Haloactinomyces albus: one gene and its partner. The protein of the gene in region 1 interacts with the protein of each later gene in a pairwise test. Links are inferred from orthologs where the notes say so. Each region holds a gene or a part of one and is shown on either strand. Other genes may lie near its edges. The genes, in order: aceE and nth.

Region 1 (10,362 bases):
GCGTACATGCCGCTGGCATCCCGCGGATGCAGCGGCACGATCGAGTCCGCGTCCAACAGCTGCGCCAAGCGCAACTCCGGGTCACGCGGATCCTGCTCGGACTGCTGACTGTCGGGACGCGCGGCCAAAGCGGTCATCGGATACCTCCGCAGATGACGGGCTGGTGTGGTTGAAACCGATCAGGAGCGGGTGAAAGCGAGCGCGACGTTGTGCCCGCCGAACCCGAACGAGTCGTTGACCGCCGCGGTCAGCTCGACCTTGCGGGGCTCACCTGCCACCACGTCGAGTTCGACCTTCGGGTCGAGGTTGTCCAGGTTCCGAGTTGCCGGGACCAGACCGGTGTGGATCGTCAGGATCGTGGCGATGCTTTCCACCGCACCGGCACCACCGACGAGATGTCCCAGTGCCCCCTTGGGGGCGGTGAGCACGACGTGATCGCCGACGGCCTTGCGCACGGCAGCGGCTTCACCGATGTCACCGACCACGGTGGAGGTCGCGTGCGCGTTGACGTGGCCGATGTCGTCGTTGGACAGTCCGGCTGCGGAGATCGCCTTGGTGATCGCGTTGATCTGGCCCACACCATCGGGGTGATTGCCGGTGATGTGGTGTGCGTCGGACGTGATTCCCGCTCCGCCCAGCCGGGCGTAGACCCGTGCACCACGAGCCCTGGCGTGCTCGGCACTTTCGAGGATCACCACACCGGCGCCCTCGCCCATGACGAAACCGTCGCGGTCGGTGTCGAACGGCCGGGAGGCTTTCTCGGGCTCGTCGTTGCGCGTGCTCAAGGTCCGGGACTGGACGAAACCGGCGACCGTGATGGGATGGATGCAGGCTTCGGCGCCACCTGCCACCACCACATCGGCATGCCCCGAACGGATCATGTCCAGGCCGGTGGCCAGCCCTTCCGCTCCGGAGGCGCACGCGGAGGCGGGGGAGTGCACTCCCGCCCGAGCCTTGAGGTCCAGGCTCACGTGCGCGGCCGGGCCGTTGGGCATGAGCATCGGCACGGTCAGTGGCGACACCTTGCGCAGCCCCTGCTCCTTGAGCAGCTCGTTCTGCTCCAGCAGCGTGACCGGGCCGCCGATACCGGTCCCCAGCGTCACCCCGAGTCGATCCGGATCGACCGGCTGCTGCTCGTCGGTGGGCATGTCGAAACCGGCGTCGGACCAAGCCTGTCGGGCGGCGACCACCGCGATCTGCTCGCAACGGTCCATCCTGCGCAGCTGCACTCGTGGCAGGATTTCACTCGGCTCCTGGGCGAGCGGGGCCGAGATCCGAGAAGGCAGGTCGTAGGTGTCGACCCACTCGGCCTCGGTCTTGCGTACCCCGCTGCGCCCGCTGATCAGTCCGTCCCAGGTGGACGCGACGTCACCGCCGAGCGGTGTCGTCGCGCCGAGCCCGGTGACTACAACATCGGTCGTTGTCATGCGTTCTTGGCGATGTAGTCCACCGCATCGCCCACGGTCTTGAGGTTGGCCAGTTCGTCGTCCGGAATCTTGACTCCGAACTTGTCCTCGGCCTGGACGGCGATCTCCACCATCGACAGCGAGTCGATGTCCAGGTCGTCCACAAAGGACTTCTCGATCGAGACGTCGTCGGCGTCCACACCGGCGACCTCTTCGACGATGCCTGCGAGGCCCTGCGTGATTTCCTCGTTCGCCACGGTGGTTCCTTCCTTGCTCATGTTGCCGTCCTCGGACCTGCCCGAGGCACTTTCAGGAATGCTTGCGGTGTGCTGCACTCACGGGCAGACCACCACCTGACCGGCGTAGGACAGTCCCGCCCCGAAGCCGACCAGGAGCAGCACGTCACCACTGTTGATCTCACCCGCCGAGCGCATGTGGTCGATCGCGAGCGGGATCGAGGCGGCGGACGTGTTGCCGGAATGCACGATGTCACGAGCGACCACGAGGTCGTCACGGGCACCCTGACTTTGCAGCTTCCGCGCGATCGCCTCCACGATGCGCAGGTTCGCCTGATGTGCGACGAGAGCGTCGACATCGCGCAGTTGAAGCCCCGCCTGTTCCACGGCGCGGGCAGCGACCGGTGCCACCTGGGTGGTCGCCCACCGGAAGACCGCCTGGCCCTCCTGGTAGATGTAGCGGTTGTCCCGCAAATAGATGGTGTCCACGAGATCACCGGCGCTGCCGAGCGAAGCCGGCCCGATCGCGGGCTCGTCGGCGGGACCGACGACGGCGGCACCGGCACCATCGGCGAAGATGATGCAGTTCGCGCGGTCCTCCCAGTCCAGCCATTCCTGGAATCGTTCCGCACCGATGACCAGAACCCGGCGCGCCGAACCGCCGCGCACGAACTCCGAAGCCGTGTTGAGCGCGTAGCAGAACCCGGCGCAGGCGGCGTTGAGGTCGAAGGCGCCGGGAGCTTTGATGCCGATCCGGTCGGCGACCTGGGCTGCGGCGTTCGGGATGGGACTGGGCATGGTGCAGGTCGCGATGATGACCTGATCCACATCGGTCGGAGTGAGCCCCGCATCGGCGATCGCCTTCGCGCCGGCTTCCGTCGCCATGGTGACCACGGTCTGGTCCTCATCACCGAGCCTGCGGCTGACGATGCCGACGCGCTGCTGGATCCACTCGTCGCTGGTGTCGACGATCTGCGCCAGCTCGTCGTTGGTGACCACGCGGTTGCCCTGGGTGCTGCCGAACCCGAGAAGTTTCGTGGCGGCGGGTCCGCCTGCCGGTGTCATCGTGGATAGGGTCGTCACGCCTGGCTCCTGGAATCGGTCGGGCCGTGCTCGGCCAGCAGTTCGGCGACCTTGTCCAGGTCGTCGGGGGTTTTGAGGGCCACTGCCTGGGTGCCCTTGAGTTCGCGCCGCACCAAGCCGGACAGTGTTCCCGCGGGAGGCAGCTCCACGGTTGCCGTGACTCCGCGCTCGGCCAGCGTCGCCATGCACGAGTCCCAGCGCACGGGGCGGGTGACCTGATCGACCAGGCGGTGGAGAACGGTCGCCGACTCGGCAACCACCGCACCATCGGCATTCGACAACAGCGGTCGCTCGGCATCGGAGACGGTGAGTCCGGCCGCATGGCTGCTCAGCGCCTCCCGTGCGGAGGCCATGAACCGGGTGTGGAAGGCCCCTGCGACGGGCATTGGCCGCACCTTGGCGCCGTCGGGCGGTTCCTCGGTGAGTTCCTCCAGCGCGGGGCGGCGGCCCGCCGCGACGATCTGGCCCGCGCCGTTGCGGTTCGCCGGGTCGAGCCCGAGCTTGTCCAGATAGGCCACGACCATGTCCGGATCGCCGCCCATGATGGCCGACATACCGGTCGGTTCGAGTGCACACGCCGCGGCCATCTCGCGTCCGCGTACTGCGGCGAGGGCGACGGCATCGTCGAAGCTCAGGACCCCGGCCAACGCGGCGGCCGCGAGTTCGCCGACCGAATGGCCCGCCACGGGCGCGTCTTGCGGGATCTCGACCCGGGAACCCAGCTGCTCGGCCGCGATCAGGGACAGCGCCACCACCAGTGGCTGGGTGACCGAGGTGTCCTTGATCTCGTCGGCGTCGGCGGTGGTGCCGAGGCGGATCAGGTCCAGGCCGGTCAGTTCCGACCAGGTGGTCAGGCGTTGCTCCGCCCCGTTCAGTTCGAGCCACGGGGCGAGCATGCCGGGGGCTTGGGCCCCCTGGCCGGGTGCAAGAAGCGCGATCACGCCTGCCACTGAACACGTTCACCGGCGGTCGACGTGATGCTGACACGGACGAAGTCCGCGCCTGAAAGTTGTGGAGTGTCTACAACGACAGCGGAGGGTCCTGCCTGTATGGAACATGAATCTTTGTTGTCTGTCACTCATTGGTGACGTGGCGTGCCGAGGTATCCACTCATCGGCGTGACACACATCTCGATGAGCATCCGGTGAATTCGCACCCGGCGGGATGATCGTGTCGCTATCCTGCTGCGGTCGTGATCACCGCTTGAGGGGAGAGCATTGGATTTCCGCGTCGATATCGAGGGCCTGGACTCGCTGAAGAACAACCTCGACCGGAGCTCCGAGAACCTGGAGCAGGTGCTGAACGCGATGCGTTCGCGGTGACCGAGGAGTTCGGCTGGCGCTACAGCGAGCAGCGGATCGTGCCGGAGGGGTGGGCACTGGATTTCGTGCGGATCAGCGCGGCCAGAACGGTCTGACCGGAACTTCACCACAGGCCGCGTGACTTGGCCAGGCGACCTGTGGCCAGAGCGGTACGCAGGATGAGGGCATCGCGCGGGTTCGACAGTGTTCGGCCGGTGATTTCGGAGACGCGGCGCAGCCGGTATCGCACGGTGTTGGGATGCACGTAGAGCTGGCGTGCACAACTTTCCAGGACACCACCGACTTCGAGGTAGGTGTCCACAGTCTCCAGAAGGGCGCTGCCTGCATCGACCAACGGCAGCATGATCTTTTCGATGAGCTGGCGCTCGGCTTCGGGGTCACCTGCGAGCGCGCGCTCGGGCAGCAGGTCCTCGGCGGCTACCGGGCGTGGCGCGGCAGGCCATGCCACCACCGCACGCAACGCCGACATGGCATCGCTTGCCGAGCGGTGCGCCTCGGTCAGGCTCGACACGGTCGGGCCGACCACCACGGGACCCTCGCCGAAAGCTTCGGTGATACTCCTCGCGGCCTCGCGTCCTGCCCGGGTGTCGGACGGCTCGCCGAACACGACCACCAGGCGACTGCCCTGAACGCCGAGCAACACCGAGCGCCCGACCCTGGCCGCTCGGCTGCGTACCTGATACACGATGCTGGGTGGATCGTCCGACGGGGCGTTCCCGACGAGCACGGTGGCCTCCGACGATGGTTCCCAACCGAGTGCGGCCGCACGCGAGAGCAGGGCTTCTTCGGTGTCCCCGCGCACGATCCCGTCGACGACGAGTGCTTCCAGGCGCGCGTCCCAGGCTCCCCGCGCCTCGGCTGCCGCTGCATAGGACGTCGCCGCGGCGAAGGCGATCTCCCGCGTGTAGCGCAGGATCGCCTCGGTCAGCAGGGTGCGCTCGGCCTCCTCGTCGGCGAGGTCGGGGAGCTGCTGTTCGAAGACATCGATCGCGGCCCGCACCATCTCGACGGTCTGGCGCAGGCTCACCCATTGGGACAGGTCTTTCGGCGCGGCGCGGAATGCTTCCGCGGTCAGCCGGATCGCCTCGGTCGGATCCTGCAGCCAGGATACGAAATTTGATACGCCGGTCTGGGTCACCAGCAGTACGCTCGCGCGCTGGTCGGCAGGCAGACGTTGAAACCACGGCAGTCGCTGTTCCATCGCGGCGATACTCGCGTTGGCGAGCCCGCCCGAGGCGTGTTCGAGCCGCCGCAGCGTCTTCGGCGACACCTGCGTGCGCCCGGTACCACCCTGCTCGTCCGCGCTGCCCTTGCCCATGGCTGACAGATTGCCATGCCGGACAACGAAGCCACGACGGGTACCGGCCTTCGGGCCCGCGCATTCACGCACGAGCGAGCCGCCGCGTTGCTGTGGAGATGGGAAAAGCTCGCGGTCGAGCAGCACGTATTCTGCTGATGGGCCTCGGCGACCGGCGGTGACCCCCTCAGCTTCCCTGCACCCTCCGGGGTGAGGCGGCACGACGCTGTGCGCGCGAGTCGCGCAGCCGCAGCAGCCGCTTGACCAGAGCGGGGTCCTGAGCGAGGGCTTCCGGCTCGTCGAGCAGGCGATTCAGACGCTGGTAATAGCGAGTCGCGGACAGGCCGAAGCGCTCCCGGATGCTTCGTTCCTTGTTCCCCGCCTGATGCCACCACTCACTCTCGAAGGCGAGGATGGCGCGGTCCGTGTCGTTCACTCGCCGAGCCCCTCACATCGTCGCCGACCGATTTTGCCCACCGGCTCCAGTCTACCCGGATGGGCACGCCTGTTCGATAGGCCATCCGGCCGGTTTGCCGCTGTGACCAGCCGTAAGCGCGGAGTGGTCGTCCCCGTGGTCGGCCTGGAACACGAGGCAGTCGATGCGGGCAAGTGCCGCGGTGGCTGCCTCGTGGAGGCCGCTCGTCCCTGCCCGGAGGCTGCGGAGGTCACTCGCCGAATACGGCGGCTGCTTCCTCCTCGAGGACGGGGCCGATGACCTCGACCGGCTCCGGTAGGAGCGCCAGCACGTCCCGGGTGCGCAGCTCCATGGCCCGCTCGTCGGCGGGGAAGGCGGCGTGTGCCCGAGGCAGCGGCATTCCGAAGATCACCCGAGTCACCCCGGCGAGGTACATCGCGGTGGTGCACATCGGGCAGGGCTCGCCACTGGCGAACATCGTGGTGCCGCGCAGCGCGTCCAGGTCGAGTTCGGCCCCGGCATGGCGCAGGGCGACGGATTCCGCGTGTGCCGTGATGTCCCCGGTCGCGGCGACGGTGTTGCTTCCTTCGGCGAGCACCGTGCCATCCGCACTGGTCAGCACCGCCCCGAACGGGCGGTTCCCGGCGCGGGCGGTCTGCCCGGCCAACGAAATCGCGCGGCGCAGGTGCGCCGTCTCGTCGGGGGTGAGCGCAGGCATGGTGCTGTCTCCAGGGTCGGAGGCTTCGCGGGAAACCCGTCCGTGGACGGGCGTGGGGCGAGTGTCGCACCCACGCCCGTTCGCTCACGCGACGCCCGGATCCGTGGTTTGCGGACCTGCGGACTGTGCGTCGTCGATGCGGTACTTGCGGGCGGCCTCGCCTGCCCTGGCGGCATCGATCTCGCCGCTGCGGGCAAGAGCCGTGAGCGTGGCGACCACAGTGGACTCCGCGTCGACCAGGAACACCCGCCGCGCGGCCGGGCGCGTGTCGGAGAACCCGAAACCATCCGCGCCGAGAGTGGTCATCTCCGCCGGAACCCACGGCCGGATGAGATCCGGAACCGCGCGCATCCAGTCGCTCACCGCGACCACCGGCCCCTGCGCCTCCTCCAGCATCCGGGTCACGTACGGCACCCGCGGTTCGGCATCCGGATGCAGCAGATTGTGCCGATCGACCGACTCGGCCTCGCGGCGCAACTCCGTCCAGGACGTGGCCGACCACACGTCGGCCCGCACTCCCCATTCCTCGGCGAGCATCTCCTGAGCCCGCAGTGCCTCGGGCATCGCCACTCCGGAGGTGAGGACCTGCGCGCGCGGGCCCGAGCCACCCGGCGCCTGCCGATAGCGGTAGAGACCACGCAGCAGGCCTTCCACGTCCAGCCCTTCCGGCTCGGCGGGCTGCTGGTACGGCTCGTTGTAGACGGTGAGGTAGTAGAAGACGTTCTCCGCCTCCTCGCCGTACATCCGCCGCAGGCCGTCCTTGACGATGTGGGCCACCTCGAACGCCCATGCCGGGTCGTAGGACACCACGGCGGGATTCGTCGCCGCGAGCAGCAGCGAATGCCCGTCGGCGTGCTGCAGCCCCTCACCGACCAGCGTCGTGCGCCCTGCGGTGGCGCCGAGGAGGAAGCCGCGGGCCATCTGGTCCCCTGCCGCCCACAGATCGTCGGCCGTGCGTTGGAATCCGAACATCGAGTAGAAGACATAGACCGGGATCATCGGCTCGCCGTGCGTGGCGTAGCTGGTTCCCGCCGCGATGAACGACGCGGTGGAGCCGGCCTCGTTGATGCCCTCGTGCAGGATCTGGCCCTGCTCGCTTTCCCGGTAGGCGAGCATGAGCTGGTAGTCCACCGGCGTGTAGGACTGCCCCAGCGGGTTGTAGATCTTCTGGGCGGGAAACATCGAATCCATCCCGAAAGTCCGCGCCTCGTCCGGGATGATCGGGACGAGCCGCGGTCCGACCTCGGGGTCCTTGGCCAGGTCCTTGAGCAGCCGGACGAACGCCATCGTCGTGGCGACTTCCTGTTTGCCGGAACCACGCCGGATGACGTCGTAGACCTTGTCGCCGGGCAGCACCAGCGGCTTGGACTTGACGCGCCGCTCGGGCAGATAGCCGCCGAGACGCCTGCGCCGGTCCTGCAGGTACTCGATTTCGGACGAGTCCGCACCCGGGTGGTAATAGGGCGGCCGATACGGGTCCTGGTCGAGCTGCTCGTCCGAGATAGGAATGCGCAGGCTGTCCCGGAACAGCTTCAGGTCGTCCAGGGTCAGCTTCTTCATCTGGTGCGTGGCGTTGCGGCCCTCGAAGTGCGCCCCCAGGCCGTACCCCTTGATCGTCTTGGCCAGGATGACCGTGGGCTGGCCGTTGTGCTCGGTGGCCGCCTTGTAGGCCGCGTAGAGCTTGCGGTAGTCGTGGCCGCCCCGCCGCAGACCCCAGATCTGGTCGTCGGTGTAGTTGCTGACCATGTCCTTGGTCCGCGGATCCCGGCCGAAGAAGTGCTCCCGGACGAAGGCGCCGTCGTTGGCCTTGTAGGTCTGGTAGTCGCCGTCGGGGGTGTTGTTCATCAGGTTGACCAGCGCGCCGTCGCGGTCGGCGTGCAGCAGGGCGTCCCATTCCCGGCCCCACACCACCTTGATGACATTCCACCCGGCACCCCGGAAGAACGACTCCAGCTCCTGGATGATCTTGCCGTTGCCCCGGACCGGGCCGTCGAGCTGCTGCAGGTTGCAGTTGACCACGAAGGTCAGGTTGTCCAAGCCTTCATTGGCGGCGATCTGCAGCAGCCCCCGCGACTCCGGCTCGTTCATCTCGCCGTCGCCGAGGAAGGCCCATACGCGTTGCTGACTGGTGTCCTTGATTCCCCGGTCCTGCAGGTAACGGTTGAACCGGGCCTGCATGATCGCGTTCATCGGCCCCAGCCCCATCGTGACCGTGGGGAATTCCCAGAAGTCCGGCATCAGTCGCGGATGCGGGTACGAGGGCAGACCGCCGCCCGGCCCGGCATGCGAGTACTCCTGCCGGAAGCCGTCGAGCTGGTCGGTGCTGAGCCGCCCCTCCAGAAAAGCGCGTGCGTAGATGCCGGGGGAAGCGTGGCCCTGGATGTAGAGCTGGTCGCCACCTCCCGGGTGGTCCTTACCGCGGAAGAACCAGTTGAACCCGACCTCGTACATGCTCGCCGAGGAGGCGAAGGACGAAATGTGGCCGCCGACGCCGATGCCCGGACGCTGGGCGCGGTGCACCATCACCGCGGCGTTCCAGCGCATCCAGGCACGGTAGCGCCGTTCGGTCTCCTCGTCACCGGGAAACCACGGCTCCCGTTCGGTGTGGATCGAGTTGACATAGTCGGTACTGACCAGCGAGGGAACGCCGACACCGGTTTCGCGCGCCCGCTGCAGCAGCCGCAGCATCAGGTACCGGGCGCGCTGCTGACCGTGCGTGGAGAGAACGGAGTTGAACGAATCCAGCCACTCCTCGGTCTCGTCCTGATCGATGTCCGGCAGATGTGAAGCCAGCCCGTCCCGGATCACTCGCACCCGTTGCGGGGAACCTGCGCCACCGGTCTCACTGTTGTGCGGGGACAAGGGGAACTCCTCGACTGCGCCGTGGATGCTTACCACCGGGCTGAGTTGTGCACCCGGTCACTTCATCTTCCACCATCCTGGTCAGTGACGCGCGAACCGTCACCATTACTGATCGGTACACAGGTGGCCGATTGTCCGGGGGCACGTCTACAGTCAGTCTCTGAGGATTGCTGCGGCGTGTCGTGCCGTCAGCAGTTGCGCCGATGGAGGATCGCAGTGTTCGCTATCGGCAAGACCGTGTCAGACTGATGAGATGCGGAACCGGACGGTTACCGCATCGACGCCATTGGAGGAGTGAGACAGCCGTGGTCGCCGCGGAAGACGCCGGCAAAGGTGAAGTCGACGTCGCCGACAAGCTCGACATCGAGCCGGACATGGTGGTTCAGGAGATCGGCTGGGACGAGGACGTCGATGACGCCGTCCGCGCCGCGATTGAGGAGCGTTGCGGGAGTGAACTGCTCGACGAGGATGCCGACGACGTGGTCGACGTCGTGCTGCTGTGGTGGCGCGACGATGACGGCGACCTGACGGACACACTTCTCGACGTCATGACTCCCCTCGCAGACGAGGGGGTCATCTGGGTAATGACTCCGAAGACGGGTCGAGAAGGGCATGTCGAGCCCAGCGACATCGACGAGGCCGCATCGACATCCAACCTGGCACAGACCTCCAACCTCAACATCGGTGAGGACTGGATGGGAACCAGGCTGGCGTATCGGAAGGCAGCGAAGTCCAAACGGTGATCGACAGCGGTATCGGTGGCTTGGGAGCCTGAGCCACCGGTGCCGCTGTGTGTGCGGTCCGTGTAGGTTCGGCGCCGACAGGATCACGCCGAACAGAAGGGTGCATGCCCATGACGGTCGAGGTCGGTGCCGAAGCGCCGGGTTTCACGCTGCCGGATTACAACAAGGAGCAGGTTTCCCTTTCCGACTTCCAGGGTGACAAGAACGTGCTCCTGGTCTTCTACCCGTTCGCCTTCAGCGGTGTCTGCCAAGGTGAGTTGTGCCAGGTGCGCGACGAGCT
Region 2 (9,844 bases), 900 kb from region 1 along the record:
GGAGAGGTTCGCCGAGGAAGCCATCGGGGAGACCGTCGCGGAGTTCACCGAGGAGGCCGCCGGAGAGGCTGACGTTCTGCACTCCGAGGTCGTGGCCGGACCCGCGGCGGCCGGACCCGCCGTGGATGGACCAGCGGTGGACGAAGACGCGGTGGGAGCCCTGTCCGAGGTCGGGACCGAGGGGGAGGTGATCGGGGCGCCCGAGGAGCATCGCGGTCCCGGCGCGAACCCCCGTGTTCCGGCGGCCGTGGACGCCAAGCTCACCGACCGGGAGCGCAACCTGCTGCGTAAGCTGCACGAGGAACTCGCGCAGCGGGAGCAGGACAAGGACGGTTCCGCGGAGGACGCCGGCGGCCAGGTCACGGCAGGACAGGTCGCCGATGAACCGAGGTCCAACGGGCGGACGCCCCACGGGCAGGCTCCCGAGGGGCAGCAGAACACGCTTTCGGGGAATCGACAGGATCCGCGACTGACCACCATGCCCGGTACCGGGGGTTTTCCGCCGATCGGTGCGGCACCGGCCTCGGTGCCCGGCAGACGAACTCCTCCTTCCGCATCGCACTGACCGCCATCCGGTGCTGCCGGTAGCACGGGAGCGGCCGTGCCGGTGAGGTCGATCGAGTGCTGCGGATTCGATCGTGACGATGGCTGCGAGCGCTACGGGCCGTTTAGGGTGACCGCATGGGACTGCCCGACGATCTGGCTCTGCTCGAGGAATTCGTTCCCCGAGCACCTTCCGAGACGCCGGTGACGCCGCGGGACGCGGCGACGGTCATGCTGCTGCGCGAAGGGTCGACAGGGCCGGAGGTCTTTCTCCAGCGGAGGGTCGACGGTATGCCGTTCGCAGGCGGGATGACCGTATTCCCCGGTGGTGGTGTGGATCGCAGGGACGCCGACACGTCGGTGTCGTGGAGTGGCCCGCAACCCTCGTGGTGGGCGGACCAGTACGGTTGCACACCGGAACTGGCCAGGGCACTCGTGTGCGCGGCGGTCCGGGAGACCTTCGAGGAATCCGGGGTGCTGCTCGCCGGGCAGAGCGCGGAGACCGTGGTCGCCGACACGTCCTCGTATGCCGACGCACGGCGTGCGCTGGTCTCCCGCGACATGTCCTTCGCGCAGTTCCTGGCCGAGGCGGGATTGGTACTGCGGGCCGACCTGCTGCGGCCGTGGTCGAACTGGGTGACACCCGAGGTCGAGTCGCGTCGATACGACACCCGGTTCTTCCTCGCTGCGATGCCGCACGGGCAGCGCGCCGATGCGGTCACCACGGAGGTCACCAATGCGTACTGGAGCACTCCGAACGACGCGCTGGAGGACTGGAAGAGCGGGCACTGCGGCCTGCTCCCACCGACGTGGATGACCTTGACCGAGCTCGCCGGATACGGCAGCGTGGCGAGCGCTCTGGCTGTCGATCGGGTGGTCGGCAAGGTCGTTCCGCGAGTGGTGCGCCGCGACGGGAGATGGCGGGTCGTACTGCCGGGCGAACCGGGTTACGGCGACGCGTGATCGCCCGTCATTTCCGTGCCGTGATCAGGGCCGCCTGCCACAGAACCGCTCGCCACAAGACTGCCTGCCACCGGGCTGTCGGATGCCCGGCCCCGCAGATCGCCGAGAAGGAGAGAGGCGCGTGAGCTCACTGTCCCCGGAACACCCTGCCTACGCCACGTTGCGGCAGGTGACCCCCTACGCTTCGGTGCTGCTGGCCGACAATCCGACGCCGATGACTTTGGACGGCACGAACACGTGGATCGTGCGGGCACCCGGGAAGCGTGAGTGCGTCGTGATCGACCCCGGTCCCGGCGACGGCGAACATCTGCGACGAGTGGCCGACCACGGCCCCGTGGAGCTGGTGTTGCTCACGCATCACCATCCGGATCATGTCGAGGGTGTGCAGGAGTTCGTGGAGCTCACCGGCGCGGTCGTTCGGGCGTTCGATCCGGCACTGTGCATCGGGGCGGAAGCACTCGAGGGTGGCGAGGTGCTCTCGGTGGCGGGTCTGCGGTTACGGGTACTGGCCACGCCGGGCCATACCGGTGACTCGGTGTGTTTCGTGGTCGAGCACGAAGACGTGCCAGCCCTGTTCGCCGGGGACAGCATTCTCGGCAGGGGAACGACGGTGGTCGCCGACCCGGACGGGCATCTGGGTTCCTACCTCGACTCGCTGCGGCGCTTGGCCGAATTGCCCGAAGGCACTCGGGTGCTGCCGGGACATGGCCCCGAACTGCCCGATGCCCGTGCGGCGGCGTCGACCTATCTCGCTCACCGTGAGCAGCGACTCGGTCAGATTCGGCAGGTGGTGCGCGAGCGCGGCCCCGAGGTCACTGCCCGGCAGGTCGTCGAGGTCGTCTACGCCGATGTCGACCGGTCCGTCTGGCCCGCCGCCGAGAGCACGGTCCGGGCCCAACTGACCCACCTCCGCGAACTCGGCGAGCTGTGAGGATGTGGGCCGTGCCCGGGTGACCCCCGAACGAAGCACGACCGAAAAATGCAGTTTCGCGCGAAACTGCAAAAAACCGGAGCCTTCACCTAGCGTTGGCGGACCGTCGCGGCCAGGGGCGGGGAGTGGTAGGCCGAGGACTGTCCTTGCAGCCAGCCTTCGAGATCGGGCGCGTGCGGGCGAGCACCGCCGAGCAGCAGCACGCCGAGCAGGATCACACCGCTGACCGCCATCAGGATCACGAGGATCAGTGTGGCCAGCCGTATTCCGCCTGCCAGGGCCTCGGTGAGCATCGCGATGTGCAGCAGCACCGGGCCGAGCAGGAACGCCGCCTCGGCACGGAGGAGTTCCACCAGCGCGAACGTGGGGCCGAGTCGGGTGGAGGGCACGCTGAGCCCGCCCATGAACAATCCGGGTGCCACTCCGGCGCCTGCGCCGAAGCCGAGCAGCAGCCCGGCCAGCGGTACCATCGGCACGATCCCGCCGGACCCCACTGCGAACAGCAGCAGTACGCCACCGACGGTGACGATGCTCAAACCGGAGAAGGCGAGCACGGGCAACCAACGCGTGGACAGCATCCTTTTGAACAGCCAGGCGGCGATCGCGATACCTGCCAGTTGGGGAGCCAGCAGCGCCCCGGCCGTGGCAGGCGGCAGGTGCGCGACCTGCAGCAGGTAGACCACGGACAGCTCGATCAGGGTGGTGAACCCCGCGCCTGCCACCATCGCCACCGACACGCCGGTGATCGGCAGTGTGTGGGCGAGCAGTTTCAACGGCATCAGAGCCCTGTCCTTGCGGTACTGCCGCACGAGCAGCGTGCCCAGCCCCGCCAGCCCGACCACGAGTGGGAGCAGGAATCCGGGCGCGGTGAAGGAACTGCTGGTCAGCCAAGCCACGGCGAAGAACGGTAGGAACGTCGCCGTCGCGGCCACGGGAATGGCCGACCAGTCGAACCCCGCACGGCGCGAGTGCGGCTTGGCCCGCCCGAACCCGAGCACGCCGAAGGTCATACCGATCACCCCCAGGGCGGCGACTCCGACGAACGGCGCCCGCCAAGTGGTGAAACCGGCGACCAGCCCACCCACCACCGGACCGAGGGTCACCATGCCGAACAGTCCGAGGTTGACGAACGCGGCCGTGAGCGGAAGCTTCGCAGCACCATGGTTGGTGACCAGGGGCGGAAGTGCGGCCACCAGCAACATCCCGGTGGTCACGCCCTGCAGTGCTCGCCCGATGGTGAACATCGTGATGCTCGATGCGAACGCGCTCAGCAGCGAGCCCACGACGAACCCCGCCTCGCAGAGGAGATACACCGCTCGCGGTGATAAGCGCCGGATCAGGTCCGCGGCCGCGACGGCGCCGAAGGCGTATCCGGCGTTGGCCAGACTCCCGGCCAGCCCGGCCCCGAACGCCGTCGTGTCCAGGGCGGTGATCAGTTGCCGCTCGAACACCGGCACCGCGGTCGAGAGCACGATGAAGGGGCACAGCGCGAGTAGCGCCAGAGCCACTGCCGTGGGGTAGTTCCCGGCCAACGGAACGCGGGTGAGCACCCTCGGGACGTGGGTGCGGTTCGAGGGTGTCATCGACTTTTCGGGTACCCGGTGCATCGGGGGACAACCACCGCTCCGTGGACCGTCTCGCACCGTGGCGATGGGACGGTCTCGCCGAGTAATCCGAGAAGCGCGTGCGATACCGCGCGAGGCCACCGGTTTCCGGGCGGATTGACCGGGCCGTGCTCACATGGTGGCGAGGGTGGCTTCCGAGTGGATGGTGGACGGCAGCAGCGTGGCCCGGCGCAGCCACAATGCCAGCGCGAGCAGCGCGCCGATCGCTCCGGCCACGACGAAGGCCAGCGGTGGTCCGGATCGCTCGACGAGGTGCCCACTCAGCGACTGCCCCGCGGCGGCCCCCAGGGTCACCGCCGTGATCACCCAGCCGAACGCCTCGGTCGCGGTGCCCACCGGGGCTGCCAGTTCGAGCGCGACCGAGTGGGCGGTGGACTGAGGAGTGATCAGGCTTCCCGCAAGCAGGAGGGCCAGACCCAGGCCCCAGAGCGTCCCGGGCAGGGCCAGCAGGGCGATCAGGGCCGCAAATCCCAGGAGCAATGCCGGAAGTCGCAGGTGCATGGGGCGTGGCCACGGCCGCATCCCGTAGAGGATGCCGACGATCACGGAACTGATCGACAGTACGCTCAGCATCAGGCCACCGAGGGCCGGTTTGCCCGCTTCCTCGGCAGCCGCGGGCACTGCCACCTCCACCATTCCGAGCAGAGCACCGAAGCCGAGCGCGGCCACGGCCACCGTGCGCATTCCCGGGGTGGCGAGCGCGCCGAGCATGCTGCCGGTGGGCCGCTCCTGCGGTAGTGGTCGGTGCCTGCGTGCGGCCGGGGTGCAGGCGAATCCGACGCTGCCGACGACCATGCAGGCCGATCCGGCGACCACCCCGGTTCCCGGCCACGGCATGGCGACCAGTAGCCCGGCCAGCCCGGGTCCGAGGATGAAGAACACCTCCATGCTGATCGCCTCGTAGGAGTAGGCGGCGTCGCGTACGGCTCCGGGCGGCAGCAGTTGGGTCCACAGGGCTCGCGACGCCGGGCCGGTCATGGGTTCGGTGAGCCCCACGGTAAAGGCCAGCACGGTCAGCACGGTGACCGTCGCCCCCATTTCGATCGCGGCGATCTCGGCGGCGACCAGGACGGTGAAGATCCCGGACATCACCAGCAGCGGCACGGTGGGGCCGACCCGGTCCATCACCCGTCCCTGCAGCACCGAGCCGAAGGCCACGCCGGTCAGGGTGCTCGCCGACACCAGCCCGGCTGCGGCGAACGTGCCGGTCTCCTGCTCGACGTAGAGCAGTAGTGCGAGCCCGATCATGGCGATCGGCAGCCGGGCCAGCAGCGAGGTGATCACGGGCGCGGCAGCCCCCGGGGCGCTGAGGGCGCTGCGATAGTCACTCGGGGATACGGATTCGGACACGCGTACCAGTATGGCGATACTGGTACGTGAGTACCAATTGATTTTCGTGTCTCGCCGAGTGATCTCACCGGGGAGCGGGCTCGGCCGCACACCGCGCGGGCGGCGCGGGAGCCGGCGCTGCGTGGCCGAAAAAATTTGGCCACGAAATTTCGGGTGAAGATGCAACCCGAGACGCGTGTGGCACGTCTTGGTGGGTGAAAGGTCTTGGCAAAGCCGTGGTGGAACGCGCATCGTAAGGGTGTGGTCCACGCAGGGTTGCCCGGATGCGGGTTGCCCGCCACAAGACCAGCCTCCGGTGTCATGGTTCGGGGCCGACGCATCGGAGGGTCGGGGAAGCGTGGTTGGTCGGGGGACGAACCACGCAGCGAGAAGGGACCGGAGCGCCGCGTCGGGGGTGGCGCCCGGTCCCTTCTCGCTCGTCTGGCGCCCTGGCATTTCACAGCTGCCGGGTGAGCTACCGAGTGGGCCTGCCGGAGATGCTGAACCGGTGGTCGCTGATCGGCCTGCTGAGCTGCCTTCGGCAGTACTGACTCCGACGAGTGCTAAATCGATTCAGTACGCAGACAGAAAATACCAGCGCACCGACCGGGCGGGGGATACCGCTTCGACATTCCCGGTCGGCGCGCCGCGAAACTCGGCCGCTGAACGCGGGTCCTGCTCACTCAGCGAGCGCGCTTGGCCAGCCGTTCCGGGTCGAGGATCAGCACACTCTTGCCTTCGAGCCGGAGCCAGCCCCGGTGTGCGAAGTCGGCCAGCGCCTTGTTCACGGTCTCCCGTGATGCGCCGACGTACTGTGCGATTTCTTCCTGCGTGAGGTCGTGCGTCACCCGCAGCAGCCCGGCCTCCTGGCTGCCGAACCGCTGTGCGAGTTGCAGCAGCGCCTTGGCGACGCGGCCCGGCACGTCGGTGAAGATCAGATCCGCGAGCATGCCGTTGGTCCTGCGCAGACGCCGCGCAATGACCCGGAGCAACTGCTCGGCGATCTCCGGGCGGGTGCCGATCCACTGCCGCAGCGCACCGCGGTCCATGGTCAGCGCGCGTACCTCGGTCACCGTCGTTGCCGTCGAGGTCCTGGGGCCCGGATCGAAGATGGACAGCTCGCCGAACATGTCCGACGGCCCCATGATCGCCAGCAGGTTCTCCCTGCCGTCCGGGGACTTGCGTCCCAGCTTCACCTTGCCGGATTGAATAATGTACAGCCGGTCACCCGGCTCGCCCTCGGCGAAGATCACATGTCCACGCGGGAACTCTGCCGGTTCCAGCGATTGGGTCAATGCCTCCGCAGCAGCCGGCTCCACTCCCTGGAAGATGCCGGCCCGCGACAGGGTCTCGTCCACCTCGTCCCTCCATGTTGAGACGCGGCGGCTGCTTTCGATGCCGGTCCCGCGACGAACACGGTGACCGGCCTATGCCGCCTATCACCACCAGCCAGTCTAAGACCGGTCGCGGGAGCGGCGCGTACGTAGTCTACCGGCGCGTCCCACTCTGCGTAGCTGGAACAACTCCAGCGCACGTCCAATTCCCTGCCGGAACAGCGCCCGGACCTCGTCCGGTCGGGCGTTCTCCAGCAGTTCTTCCACCTCGTTCTCCTGCACCGCGACGTGCCGGAGTCGTGCCTCCACCCGTTCCATGAACAGTGTGAAGAACATGATCACAAGCGGTACGACGATCACGAACCAGGCAGTCATGATGGCTAAATCCTCGCGCATGCCTTCGCAGTGGTTGCAACCGGGGTGTGTTAACCGGTTGCGTGGGCCGGATGGGTCACTCTCTCGTGCACTCGGATCCGTAGGCTAGTGGGGTGTCCGATCGAGCGCGAGCGAGACCCGAGGAGAAATCCGCAGCGGCCAGGAGCCCGGGAGGGGCGGATCGTCCCGGAGCCGACAAGACCAGGCTCGGGCTCGTGCGGCGTGCTCGCCGGATGATGCGCTCACTGGCCGAAGCCTACCCCGACGCGCACTGTGAGCTGAATTTCAGCACACCGCTGCAGCTGGCAGTGGCCACGATCCTGTCCGCGCAATGCACCGACAAGCGGGTCAACGAGGTCACGCCGAAGCTGTTCGCGCGGTATCCCACGGCGGCCGACTATGCCGGGGCCGACCGTGCCGAACTGGAGGAACTGATCCGGTCCACGGGCTTTTACCGGAACAAGACCTCCTCGCTGATGGGACTGGGTGCGGCGCTGCTGGAGCGCCACGGTGGCGAGGTGCCCGCGCGGCTGGACGAGCTGGTCAAGCTGCCCGGCATCGGACGCAAGACCGCCAACGTCATCCTCGGCAATGCCTTCGATGTGCCCGGTCTCACCGTGGACACCCATTTCGGCCGGGTGGTCCGGCGGTGGGCCTGGACATCCGAGGAGGAGCCGGACAAGGTCGAGCGGGCCGTCGGTGAGCTCATTCCCCGCAAGGAGTGGACGATGCTGTCCCACCGGCTGATTTTTCACGGGCGCCGCGTGTGCCACGCGCGCAAGCCCGCATGCGGAGCGTGCCCGCTCGCACGGGACTGCCCTTCGTTCGGGGCCGGTCCGACCGAGCCCGCCGAGGCCGCCAAACTCGTCCGGGGACCGGAGGCCCCGCGGTTGCTCGCGCTGGCCGGTGTCGCGGGTGAGGTCCCGGAGAAGACCGTGCAGCAGGCCGCTTCGAAGGAGCCTGCGCAATGAGCCGCTTCACGAGATTCGCGAGTGAGTTTCGCAACGAGCTCCGCTGGACGGTCGCGGTCGTCGTGCTGGCCGTGCTGGCCGTCGTGGCACTGTGGCCACGGGATACCACCCAGGACACGGCCGGTACCGTGCCCGCACAAGCCCCGACGGAGCGGTCGGTGGCCCCTGCGCAGCTCGCCGACCTGCGCGCACGGGCACAACTCGACCCGTGCGGGCACTCGGGCGGTGCCAGGACCGGACCCGCGCAGCTTGCCGGCGTCAGCGGGGTCTGCCTGGCCGATGGCTCGTCGGTCGACATGGGGGCGGCAGTGGCCGGTCGGGCCACTTTGATCAACGTGTGGGCCAGTTGGTGCGGGCCGTGTCGCAAGGAGCTGCCCGCCCTGCAGGCGTACTCGGAGCAAGCGGGGGCCGTGCCGGTTCTGGGCGTCCAGGTGAAAAGCAAGCAGGCCGCCGGGTTGCGACTGCTCGATGAGCTCGGTGTGACCTTCCCCTCGGTGCACGATCCCGAGCTGCGCATCTCGGCGGCGCTAAAGGTGCCGAGCACGCTGCCCGCCAGTTACGTCGTGACTCCTTCGGGGCAGGTGCACCGGTTGCCCCCGGAGGTGTTCGAGTCACCGGAGGAAGTACGTGCGGCCGTGCAGCGTGCCTTGGAGGCCGCCCGGTGAACCACCATGCCCACGGGCCGCTGGTCGATGCGGCCGATGTCCCCGAGTGGTTGCGCCCGCTGGTCGAGCGCAGCGCGCACATCGACGACGAGCATTTCGGCCGATCGCATACCCGGCCCCCCGAGGATGCCCGTCAAGCCGCAGTGCTGGTGCTGTTCGGTGAGGACTCTGCCGAGGAGAAAACCGGTGCGGACAGCACCGCGCGGGAGGACGGCACCGGGAGCGGAACCGCCGAGCCGGACGTGCTGCTGCTCCGCCGGGCCGACAGCCTCAACGCGCACCCCGGTCAGGTCGCCTTCCCCGGCGGCGCACTCGACGCGCAGGACCGGGATGCGGTGGATGCCGCGCTGCGGGAGGCCGTCGAGGAGGTCGGAGTGTTGCCTTCGGGGATCCGCCCGGTCGCAACTCTGCCCGAACTCCACCTGGCCAACAGTGGCTTCCGCGTCACGCCGGTGCTGGCGCACTGGCAGGAACCCTCGCCGGTCGCTCCGGTGGACCCCGCCGAGACCGCTGCCGTGGCCAGGGTGCCGATCTCGTGGCTGGCCGACCCGGTCAACCGACTCCACGTCTACTTCGGCGGTAACCACAAGACTCCGGCCTTCCTCGTCCCCGGGATGCTGGTGTGGGGATTCACCGGAGGACTGCTGTCGGGGATCCTGGATCTCGCCGGGTGGTCACGTGGCTGGAACCGGCGGGACGTGCGAGATCTCGACGAGGCATGGCGTGCGGCCGAGGAATCCGGCGATGTCGGTTTCAGCGGCTGAATCGACGATTGCCAGCAGCCCTGTACCGAGCCACAACGATTCCGATATATCGAGGTGAAGGGTGAACTGGGTCGACCTGCTGGTGGTGCTGCTGGCACTGTTGGCCGGGGTGTCGGGAGCGCGCAACGGCATGGTCACCGCACTGTTCTCGTTCGTCGGGGTACTCGCCGGTGCTGTGGTCGGGCTCCAGGTGGCGCCACTGCTGCTCGATCGGCTCGACAGCGAAGCCGCGAAGATCGGCTTCGGAGTCGGCATCGTGGTGGTGCTGGTCGCGCTCGGCGAGACGCTGGGCATGTGGGCGGGCCGTGAGCTCCGTGATCGCATCACCTCCACGAAGCTGACCG

What was found.
Region 2: the proteins of aceE (region 1) and nth interact in binary tests that used the Escherichia coli proteins (3 or more experiments, as listed by UniProt). The link is inferred for Haloactinomyces albus from one-to-one orthologs.

What each region holds. Positions count from the first base shown.
Region 1 is NZ_JAVDXW010000001.1:1,123,201-1,133,562, reverse strand. Bases 6,362-9,712 are described here. They hold aceE (pyruvate dehydrogenase (acetyl-transferring), homodimeric type), read right to left. Parts: upstream 9,340-9,712; coding sequence 6,562-9,339; downstream 6,362-6,561. Other genes in these bases: JOF55_RS05185 (DUF3052 domain-containing protein), read left to right, coding at 9,645-9,712; JOF55_RS05195 (nucleoside deaminase), read right to left, coding at 6,362-6,477. In the rest of the region: JOF55_RS05230 (acyl-CoA carboxylase subunit beta), read right to left, coding at 1-137; JOF55_RS05225 (beta-ketoacyl-[acyl-carrier-protein] synthase family protein), read right to left, coding at 180-1,427; JOF55_RS05220 (acyl carrier protein), read right to left, coding at 1,424-1,684; JOF55_RS05215 (beta-ketoacyl-ACP synthase III), read right to left, coding at 1,742-2,707; JOF55_RS05210 (ACP S-malonyltransferase), read right to left, coding at 2,722-3,666; JOF55_RS05205 (PucR family transcriptional regulator), read right to left, coding at 4,151-5,365; JOF55_RS05200 (DUF3263 domain-containing protein), read right to left, coding at 5,532-5,780; more of JOF55_RS05195, read right to left, coding at 6,010-6,361; more of JOF55_RS05185, read left to right, coding at 9,713-10,082; JOF55_RS05180 (peroxiredoxin), read left to right, coding at 10,193-10,362. UniProt on the Escherichia coli protein: Component of the pyruvate dehydrogenase (PDH) complex, that catalyzes the overall conversion of pyruvate to acetyl-CoA and CO(2).
Region 2 is NZ_JAVDXW010000001.1:2,026,687-2,036,530, reverse strand. The notes cover bases 6,370-9,202. They hold nth (endonuclease III), read left to right. Parts: upstream 6,370-7,333; coding sequence 7,334-8,071; downstream 8,072-9,202. Other genes in these bases: JOF55_RS09495 (NUDIX hydrolase), read left to right, coding at 8,733-9,202; JOF55_RS09500 (TlpA family protein disulfide reductase), read left to right, coding at 8,068-8,736; JOF55_RS09510 (hypothetical protein), read right to left, coding at 6,846-7,100; JOF55_RS09515 (Crp/Fnr family transcriptional regulator), read right to left, coding at 6,370-6,749. In the rest of the region: JOF55_RS09540 (hypothetical protein), read left to right, coding at 1-565; JOF55_RS09535 (NUDIX hydrolase), read left to right, coding at 682-1,506; JOF55_RS09530 (MBL fold metallo-hydrolase), read left to right, coding at 1,589-2,437; JOF55_RS09525 (MFS transporter), read right to left, coding at 2,527-4,020; JOF55_RS09520 (MFS transporter), read right to left, coding at 4,174-5,412; more of JOF55_RS09515, read right to left, coding at 6,075-6,369; more of JOF55_RS09495, read left to right, coding at 9,203-9,500; JOF55_RS09490 (MarP family serine protease), read left to right, coding at 9,562-9,844. UniProt on the Escherichia coli protein: DNA repair enzyme that has both DNA N-glycosylase activity and AP-lyase activity. The DNA N-glycosylase activity releases various damaged pyrimidines from DNA by cleaving the N-glycosidic bond, leaving an AP (apurinic/apyrimidinic) site.